One region of the Paenibacillus sp. Marseille-Q7038 genome, then DNA from elsewhere that is predicted to be linked to it. Evidence: a T-box and tRNA genes for the amino acid it is inferred to sense, from the RefSeq annotation. Region 1 holds a T-box; the other holds one or more tRNA genes.
What was found. The T-box of region 1 lies ahead of leuS (leucine--tRNA ligase). A T-box ahead of a tRNA ligase gene usually reads a tRNA of that ligase, here a tRNA-Leu.
Positions count from the first base shown of each region.

Region 1 (5,284 bases):
AGTCATCGAATACATTAAACCCGTCGTTACTCCTGATCAGATCGTTATCTCGATTACGAGTCCTGTTCAAATTAGACACTTGGAATCCGTATTGCCATGTAAAATCACTAAAATCATTCCGAGTATTACTCACTTAACTGGCAGCGGTGCTTCCTTATGTATTCATGGAAATCGAATGAATGATGAAGACAAAAAACGGGTTGAAATGCTATTCAGCTACATCAGCAGACCGATTCGCGTGGAAGAAGCCTATACCCGAATTAGTTCTGATTTTAGCAGCTGCGGACCTGCCTTTGTTGCCTTTTTTCTGGAACAATGGATTGACGCAGCAGTACGCAAGACGGGAATCACTTCAGATGAAGCTACTCGTCTTGCGAGTCAAATGCTGCTTGGTACAGGTAAATTACTAGCAGAAGGAGCTGTGACTCCGTCACAGCTCCAAGAACGTGTTGCCGTACCCGGCGGTATAACCGCCAAAGCCTTGAACCTGCTTGATTCAAGCCTCGCGGGTGTATTTGATCAGCTCATCCAGGTCACGCACGCGAAGTACGAAAAAGACCTGGAAGCGCTAGATGCTGAATTTGGTGCAGGTGAGATTAACCGGCAACAATATTAACCAGTTTGCCTGGTACTGCAATCACCTTACGGATGGTTTTGCCTTCTAGTGCTTCCTTGATCGCAGGAATCTCTAAGCTGAATGCTTCAAGACCTTTGGCATCAAGATCAGCTGCAACACTTGCACGCTGTACGATTTTACCGTTAATTTGAATTACGATTTCTACTTCTGCATCAACGGTTAGTGTCTCATCATATTGCGGCCAGGACACATAGCTGATGCTCTCTTCGTGACCAAGACGAGACCACAACTCTTCTGCGATATGCGGAGCAAGAGGAGCAAGTAGTTGTACAAAGTTCTCCATTGCTTCGCGCGGCAGACGGTCTGCTTTGTAAGCATCATTGATGAAGATCATCAGCTGACTGATCGCTGTGTTAAAGCGCAAATGCTCGAGATCATCCGTAACTTTCTTAATTGTTTTGTGCCATGTGCGTTTGAATTCGTCATCTCCGCCATCGCCAATTTTCTCATTAAGTGTACCATCTTCATTAATGAACAAACGCCACACCCGTGCAAGGAAACGATAAGCACCTTCTACGCCATTCTCGTTCCATGGTTTTGTTGCCTCAAGCGGCCCCATGAACATTTCGTAAATCCGCAATGTATCTGCACCGTATTTCTCCACAATCTCATCTGGATTAATTACGTTGCCGCGGGACTTACTCATTTTTTCATTATTGGTTCCAAGAATCATTCCTTGGTTTACGAGTTTATGGAATGGTTCTTTGGTATCAACAATGCCTAGATCATACAGAACTTTATGCCAGAAACGTGCATAGAGCAAGTGAAGTACCGCATGTTCTGCCCCGCCAATATACAGGTCAACGGGCAGCCATTCACGTTGTTTTTCTTTGGATACAAGTTCCTTATCATTGTGCGGATCAATAAAGCGCAGGTAGTACCAGCAACTTCCAGCCCATTGTGGCATGGTATTCGTCTCACGGCGCGCCTTCATTCCTGTTTCTGGATCAATTGTGTTCACCCAGTCCGTTGCATTAGCAAGCGGAGATTCCCCCGTACCGGAAGGTTTGATCTCATCCATCTCTGGAAGCACCAGCGGAAGTTCACTTTCAGGTACAGTTTTCATCGTACCGTCTTCCAAATGCAGAATTGGAATCGGTTCACCCCAATAACGCTGACGGCTAAAGAGCCAGTCACGAAGTCTATACGTTACTTTACCTTCGCCTTTGCCATTCTCTTCAAGCCATGCAATTGCTTTAGCAATGGCTTCTTCATTCTCAAGTCCATCCAGCATACCGGAATTTACGTGTGGGCCATCACCAGTATAGGCTTCTTTTTCCACATCTCCACCCGATACCACTTCAATGATCTCAAGACCAAATTGTTTTGCAAATTCCCAGTCACGTGAATCATGAGCAGGCACTGCCATAATCGCACCTGTTCCGTAACCAGCAAGAACATAATCCGCAATCCATACCGGCACTTTTGCACCGCTGATCGGATTAATCGCATACGCACCAGTGAATACACCTGTTTTTTCTTTCGCAAGATCCGTACGCTCAAGGTCACTCTTACGTGCTGCTTGATCTTGATATGCTTTCACCGCTGCCTGTTGCTCCGGTTTCGTGATCTTCTCCACCAGTTCATGTTCAGGAGCAAGAACTGCATAAGTTGCACCAAACAGAGTGTCTGGGCGTGTCGTAAATACTTTAAGCTGTTCTTCATGTCCTTCCAGCTCAAAAGTCACTTCTGCACCTTTGGAGCGTCCGATCCAGTTACGCTGCATATCTTTAATGCTCTCTGCCCAGTCCAGTTCATCCAGATCATCAAGTAGACGGTCTGCATATTCGGTAATTTTCAGTACCCATTGACGCATTGGTTTACGTACGACAGGGAAGCCTCCACGCTCACTTTTTCCATCAATTACTTCTTCGTTGGCAAGAACCGTTCCGAGCTCTTCACACCAGTTCACCGGAACTTCAGATACATAAGCAAGACCACGTTTGTACAGCTGGATAAAGATCCACTGTGTCCACTTATAGTAGTCAGGGTCTGTCGTGCTGACCTCACGATCCCAGTCATATGAAAATCCAAGTGATTTAATCTGACGGCGGAAGTTATTTACATTCTTCACCGTTATATCACGCGGATGTTCTCCTGTATCAATCGCATGCTGTTCCGCCGGAAGTCCAAAAGCATCCCAACCCATCGGATGAAGAACGTTATACCCGCGCATTCTTTTGTAGCGAGATACGATATCCGTCGCTGTATATCCTTCTGGATGTCCTACATGAAGACCGGCTCCTGAAGGATACGGGAACATATCAAGGGCATAAAACTTTGGTTTATCTGCCTCTTCCCCTGTTTTAAATGTTTTGTTAGCATCCCAATATTGTTGCCATTTCGGCTCAATGGATTGCGGTTGATAGCCGTGCTTCGGCTGCTCTTTCTGACTCACTGTCCATCCTCCTCGTCATATGAAACGTTAGAACCGGATCACGCCTTGCGCATGTCTATGTAACGTCAAAACGTATCACGGACCAACAAAAAAACCTCCGCATCCCATAGCGTGTCATCGCTAGGGACGAGAGGTTAGATTCCCGTGGTACCACCCTAGTTAGCGGACATACGTGCTTCGCTGTCCACTCCCTTAAGCACCCTGTAACGGTGGTGAACCGATGAGGCTTACCCTATAAATATAGCCTGACCTCATATCTCCAAGGCGAGTTCATATAACCATGGCAACCAGCTTGCACCACCCGCTGGCTCTCTGTTATGCATAGGTTCTATTACTATTCCTCTTCATCGAAAACATGTTAAGTTTAATCGCAATCATTATACAAGACAGTGACAGATAAAGTCAAATAACGCTGTAAACCCCTGTCATCCCTTTTGCTAATAAGCAGAAAATAAACACTTATAAAAGGAATTCGCGGTTCCTCTCATTTTATAGAGCTTTGTCATCTATGGAATTAAGATACTCTTCAATACTCGTAATTACAGAAGTTACACACCCGTCTTTAAACGGAGAAATAAGACCTGCCTCTTCCACCAGTTTGGTAAAGGATAAGCTTCCTCCTAATTTGCATAAGTGCAAATAATTCATCCAAGCCGTTTGATAATCCTCTCTGGACTGCTTCCAGAACTGGAACGCACAGATTTGGGCCAGTGTGTAATCAATATAATAGAATGGGGATCTGTAAATGTGAGCCTGTTTTTGCCAGAATCCGCCTTGCTCAAAGTAGAGATTACTCTCGTAATTACGATGTGGCAGATATTTACGCTCAATTTCACGCCAAGCCTGTTTACGCTGTGTGGGAGTTGCATCTGGATTACTATAAACATAATGCTGGAACTCATCTACTGAAACACCATAAGGAATAAACAGAAGAGCACTCGACAAGTGATCGAATTTATACTTTTCCACTTCATTTTCAAAGAATAGATTCATCCACGGCCAAGTAAAGAACTCCATACTCATGGAATGAATTTCAGCCGCTTCATATGTAGGAAATAAATATTCAGGCACTTCAAAATTCCGGCTCTGGTATACCTGGAATGCGTGACCTGCCTCGTGTGTGAGAACATCAATATCATCTGAAGTCCCATTGAAGTTGGAGAAAATAAAAGGAGACTTGTAATCATAAATAAATGTACAGTAACCGCCGCTTTCTTTCCCTTTCTTACTGACCAGATCCATCAGCTCGTGATCCAGCATGTAATTGAAAAACTCGCTCATTTCCGGGGCAAGTTCGTCATACATTTTTTTGCCATTCTGTACGATCCATTCCGGATCTCCCTTCGGCGCTGCATTCCCTGATGGGAATACGATATTCTCATCATAATAGTAAAGCTTATCAACCCCGACACGCTGGCGTTGACGTTCTTTCAGTTTCGTAGCGATCGGAACAATCTCCTCTAGCACTTGTTTACGGAAGTTCGACACCATATCAGCGTTATAGTCCGTTCGATTCATTCGGGCATAACCCATTTCAACAAAGCTCGGAAATCCAAGTTTTTTCGCCATCTTGGTTCTTACCTTCACCAGTTCATCGTAAATCCGGTCGAGCTGCTCTTCATGTCCACTCAAAAAAGCAGTTCGTGCTTCTTCCGCACGTTTACGCATGTTTCGATCTGTAGACCGCATGAAAGGAGCAAGCTGCGATAAGGTACGTTCTTCCCCTTCAAAAAAAATCTTAGCCGAAGCAATTAGCTTCGAGTATTCCGTAGTCAGTTTATTCTCTTGCTGCAAGTCACTGATAATGTCCGGACGGAATGTTTTGATCGTTAGCTCTGCGATCTGAAATAACTGTTTACCGTATTTTTTCTCCAGTTCGGCTCTAAAAGGGGAACTAACAAGCGCCTCGTAAAATTCGGTTGTGTACTTCTGAAAAACTGGCGATGTTTCATCAAAAAAATCCTGCTCTGTCTTATAAAATTCATCGCTCGTATCTACGGAATGACGAATCGACACCAATGTTTCCTGTGTAGATAAAGCCCCGCGGAGTTTGTTAATCTCTGCCATGGCAACATCCTGTTCATCTGCATTTTTTGCTTCGCGGAACGTGGCAAGCAGCCCGTTAAACGTTTCTTCAAATCGCCTCACATCCGGCCGTTCATAAGCATATTCACTAAACTTCATTTACTGAACACCTGCCCTTTACCTACATTTTCTATCCATTATATCCCAAATGGTTTCTTGGTTCT
Region 1 covers NZ_CBCOOM010000001.1:2,864,826-2,870,109, forward strand. Annotated here, with positions in the region: partial or broken gene comER (late competence protein ComER) at 1-616, shown strand, start outside; gene leuS (leucine--tRNA ligase) at 597-3,035, opposite strand; T-box leader at 3,155-3,392, opposite strand; gene ACWPWY_RS13615 (M3 family oligoendopeptidase) at 3,525-5,219, opposite strand.

Region 2 (5,284 bases), 2.2 Mb from region 1:
CCTGATATGATACACCGTAAGCTTCTAGGCAACCGGTACATTCGCCCATAATAATCCCCGCGCACTCTTCCAGTTTACCAGCTAACTGAAGATGATTTAAATAGCGATAGACGGTATTCGTAGGTTCATGCGTCTCTTCCAGTACGAGAATTTTGTTCCTGATATCAATCTCATAAGGGGTACCCAAGGTATCAACAAACGAAGTAAGGTTTCCCCCGACAAGCGGACCTGTCACATTTCCCGGGATGCGGCTTATCATCGGGATACTTGGAGGGTTAGAGATGCGGCGTGTAGGAGTGGGAATAGAAGTGGCTGTGAAAAACTGTTCAAAGTTATAAGCAGGAGTCTGGGGATTAAAGTCGATTAACATCAAGCTTTGAAGTGTGATCAGATCAGCGTATTGATAAAGGGCGTTAAGCAGAATTGTAATATCGCTGTATCCTGATATCAGTTTCGGATTGTTACGTATAATATCAAAATCAAGATATGGAAGGATTCCTGCTACCCCCGTACCTCCTCGAGTGGGAAGAATTAATCGTACTTCTTCATTTTGAAACATCGCCATTAGATCTGCCGCTCGGTCTTCATCCGTACCTGCTAGAAAACCATCTTGATCATAAACATGCTCACCTACGATCGTGTTCAGCCCTGTGGATCTTAGAACCTCAATTCGTGCATCAATCGTTGCACGGTTCAACGGACTCCCAAGTGTGACAATTCCGACAGTATCTCCTCTACGCAGACTCGGCGGTGCGATAGCCATAAAATCTTCACCCCAATCACAGATAATTACAAACCTAAATACTTATTGATTATGTAGATACATAGTGAAACATACCGAAATTTTAGCGACAAAAACAAATCTTACTACTGGTATAATAAGGAATAGAAACTTGCACCTAAGAAAGAGGGATGGTATGGCCACACTTACCCAACTTAAATATGTTATTGAGGTAGCCAATCGAGGATCGATGAACGAAGCAGCCAAACGACTTTTTATATCGCAGCCGAGTTTATCTAAGGCAATTCGTGATCTGGAAGAAGATATCGGCATTACTATTTTTGAACGTACCAATAAAGGAATCTCGCTTTCGATGGAAGGCGTAGAATTTATGGGATATGCAAGGCAGGTTGCTGAACAAGCAGAACTTCTTGAGAGTCGGTATATGAACGCTAAACCATCGCCGCAACATTTTGCCGTATCCACACAGCACTACGCTTTTGCTGTAAATGCTTTTGTTAAGCTGGTTCAGCAGTATGGGCAGGAGGAATATGAACTTGCATTACGAGAAACCAAGACACATGAAATCATCGAAGATGTGAAAACGCTGCGCAGTGAAATTGGAATTCTCTACTTAAATGAATTTAACAGTAAGGTCATGAGTAAATTGCTTGAGGCAGCGAATCTGCATTTTCATAGTTTATTTACAGCGAAGCCCCACATTTTTATTAGTGCGCAGAATCCGCTTGCAAGGCAATCGAAGGTTACCATTGATGATTTAGAAGATTATCCTTACCTTTCATTTGAGCAGGGTGAATATAATTCATTTCACTTCTCAGAGGAAATTTTGAGCACGTTATCACATAAAAAAAGCATTCGAGTAAATGACAGAGCCACACTATTTAACCTTTTAATTGGTCTGAACGGCTATACGATTTCAACTGGGGTTTTGAGTGCGGATTTAAATGGTCATGACATTATCCCTGTACCGCTAGATTATCATGAGACTATTAATGTGGGGTGGATCTCTCATAAAAATGCGATGCTCTCAAAGCTAGCAATTGCTTATGTAGAAGCCTTACAAGAAGCAACGCAAAGATTTGATATAGTCTAAAGTTATAACCAGCTATAGTTTATTGGAGTTACACTATAACTGACCGGTCATGGTATCTTTCTATTACATACTTATGGAATATCAATGAAATGAGATTGTAAAGGAGATGAATGATATGAGCCAAATTACAAAAGCAGGTACAGTGAGAAGTGTAACTCCTTACCGTTATGACATGGTTGGAAGTTTCTTACGCCCCGAAGCGTTAAAACAAGCTAGAGCTAAATTCCAGGCAGGAGAAATCTCTAAGGCAGAATTAACGAAAGTGGAAGATGAAGAAATTATTCGTCTTGTAGAAAAACAAAAAGAAGTGGGTCTCAGGGCTGTTACAGACGGAGAATTCCGCCGTTCTTGGTGGCATCTTGATTTTATGTGGGGATTAGATGGAGTAGCGAAAGCAAGTGATGTCAAAGGCTACCCATTCCAAGGGGAGACAACAAGAGGAGAAACGGCTCGCCTTGTTGGCAAAATCGGATTTTCTTCTTCTCATCCATTTGTTGCACATTATCAGTTTTTGAAACAAGCAGCAGGTGATGACGTGGTAGCTCGTCAAACGATTCCAGCGCCAGCTCAGTTCCTATCTGAACTTTATCGCCCGGAGAATAAAGCTTCTGTTGATGAGTTCTACAGCAGTGAAGAAGAACTTGTAAAAGACATTGCGAAAGCCTATCATGATGCAATTCTTGCTTTTTATGAAGCCGGCTGCCGCAGCATCCAGCTCGATGACTGTACATGGGGAATGCTCTGTGGCAAAAAATATTTAGAAGCCAAACAGCAAGAAGGTGTTAATGTTACGGACACGGCGAAGTTGTATGCAAGGCTCAATGAACTGTCTGTTTCCTCTTTACCATCGGATCTAGTGGTTACGACACATGTATGCCGTGGTAACTATCATTCCACATGGGCATCATCAGGCGGATATGAACCCATCGCTGAAACATTGCTTGGGATTGAGAATATTTCAGGCTACTATCTTGAGTTTGATACGGACCGTGCGGGAGATTTCAAACCCCTTCGTTTCTTAAAAGAAGACCAACAGGTGGTTCTTGGTTTATTCTCATCGAAGATTGGTGAGCTGGAGAGTAAGGAAGAAATTTTAAAACGTATTGAAGAGGCAACAGAATATGTTGATATTAACCGGATTTGCCTCAGTCCCCAGTGCGGATTTGCTTCGACAGAAGAAGGAAATATCCTGACAGAAGAACAACAATGGAATAAACTTGCCTTTATTAAAGAAATCGCAGAGCAAATCTGGCAATAAGCCACATGGAATCATCCCTCTAACGCTACTCGGGAATGAGCTTTCTAAGAAGGCCATTAGCAGTTCAGAGGGATGTATTTCGGTTTGCGCTTATACTTGCCAATCTCAAAAATTACCATTATAATACAGGAGAATATGATAGATTATGCGGTCGTGGCGGAATTGGCAGACGCGCACGGTTCAGGTCCGTGTGGGTTACCCCCCGTGGAGGTTCGAGTCCTCTCGACCGCATCTTAGTAAGAAAGGTTCGTCACTTGCTCTTGTAGCAACAGTGGCGAACCTTTTTTTATTCTACCTCACTATTCTTTTGCGATCTAGTCTCAGCATTCCGATAATCTGTCGGTGACATACCAAACTCTTTGCGGAACTGCTTGGAAAAGTATAAAGCATCATTAAAACCAACAGATGAAGAGATTTGGTCGATTGTCAGATTTCCCAATAGCAATTCTTGAGCTTTTTTTAGTCGGACTTTCATTAAATATTGTTTAGGCGAGTATCCCGTCTTTGCTCTGAAAGCCTTAGATAAATGCGCTCTGTGGTACCCGAGTGTCGAAGCGATATGCTGAATACTGATCTGCTGAGGATATTGGAGAGAGAGCCAGCGTATGGCATGTTCTACTTGGCGGTCAATCATCGTGGGAAGATCTCGCTCAGGGAACGGGTTAGAGTCCGCATTAGCCAGACCAAAGTGATGAAGAAGCAGTCGCATCCAGCCAGATGCCTCTAAATTTTCCATCTCCGGATAGGCAGATTGCCGAAACGAATAACGGATACGTCTGAATAACTCATGAGCGGTAGATACATCGGTTGTATGCAGAACAGGTCGTTCTTCTGTTACCCCGATTTTTGTCAAATAAGAGGATACAGTATCACCTTGTAGTGCCACCCAAGTATAGTGCCATGGGTCAGAGGAGTCGGCCTGATAACGAAACAAAATACCTGGGAAGATAAAGAAAGTATCCCCTTTTATGCAAGGATAGGATACTCCATTACATTCAAAGGTACCTTTTCCATCAAGGACGGTATGTACGAGATAATATTCATGTACAGAAGGACCAATTCCATGAGAAGGTTCTGGTCTTCCTTCACCGGAAAATAAAACAGCGGGTTCATTCAGATCAGGATTCGGATTGATCGCTACTTCGAAATGAGTATGCTGATACATCTATGTTCCTCCATTTCTAGTTGAATGAGATCGAAACTCTTTTCTTAATAATGCAACAAACGTCCATATATGTCTTGTGTTTCTCCATATTTATTTCCTGCTTTTTGTTTTATATTGAAAGCGTAACAACAAAACAAATGATGTTAGACAAACTAAGTTATACAGGGTGAAAACAGCTTTTTATTGAAAGAAAATAATGATTTACATCGTAAAGATTGATTATTTTTAATTGCAGCTAAGGAGGAATAGAAAATGAACAAGATTACATTTATCGGGGCAGGAAGCACCGTGTTTGCTAAAAATGTGTTGGGTGACTGTATGATGACCCCTGCTTTGCAAGGTTTTGAATTAGCTTTATTTGATATTAATCTAGAACGACTGACCGATTCAGAGAAAATGCTGAATAATTTGAAAAAAAGCGTGGGTAGCACTTGCACAATTACGGCTTATACGGATCGTAAGGAAGCACTAAGCGGAGCAAAGTATGTGATCAACGCGATTCAAGTTGGGGGATATGATCCTTGTACGATTACCGATTTTGAAATTCCGAAGAAGTATGGTCTTCGTCAAACGATTGCAGATACTGTTGGAATCGGCGGCATATTCCGTAATCTGCGTACGATTCCGGTTATGATGGACATCGCTGCTGATATGCGGGAAGTTTGTCCTGATGCACTATTTTTGAACTACACAAATCCTATGGCTGTGCTCACGAATGTCATGAATACATACGGAGGAATCAAGACCGTAGGATTATGCCATAGTGTGCAGGTGTGTGTGCCTCATATGTTTGAACACCTGGGCATAGATCAAACGGGAGTACAGGCGAAAATCGCGGGAATTAACCACATGGCATGGCTCTTGGAAGTGACGCGGGATGGGGAGGACTTATATCCTGAGATCAAGCGAAGAGCAGCAGAGAAACAAAAGGAATCTCACGGAGATATGGTTCGATACGAGATGATGCTGAAGTTTGGATATTACATCACAGAGTCATCTGAGCATAATGCGGAATATCACCCTTAC
Region 2 covers NZ_CBCOOM010000001.1:693,104-698,387, forward strand. Annotated here, with positions in the region: gene ACWPWY_RS03400 (S66 peptidase family protein) at 1-763, opposite strand, end outside; gene ACWPWY_RS03405 (LysR family transcriptional regulator) at 918-1,835, shown strand; gene ACWPWY_RS03410 (5-methyltetrahydropteroyltriglutamate--homocysteine S-methyltransferase) at 1,951-3,093, shown strand; tRNA gene ACWPWY_RS03415 (tRNA-Leu) at 3,241-3,324, shown strand; gene ACWPWY_RS03420 (AraC family transcriptional regulator) at 3,380-4,258, opposite strand; gene melA (alpha-galactosidase) at 4,511-5,284, shown strand, end outside.
Region 2: it has a tRNA-Leu gene. The T-box ahead of leuS (leucine--tRNA ligase) is inferred to sense a tRNA for this amino acid. The anticodon was not compared.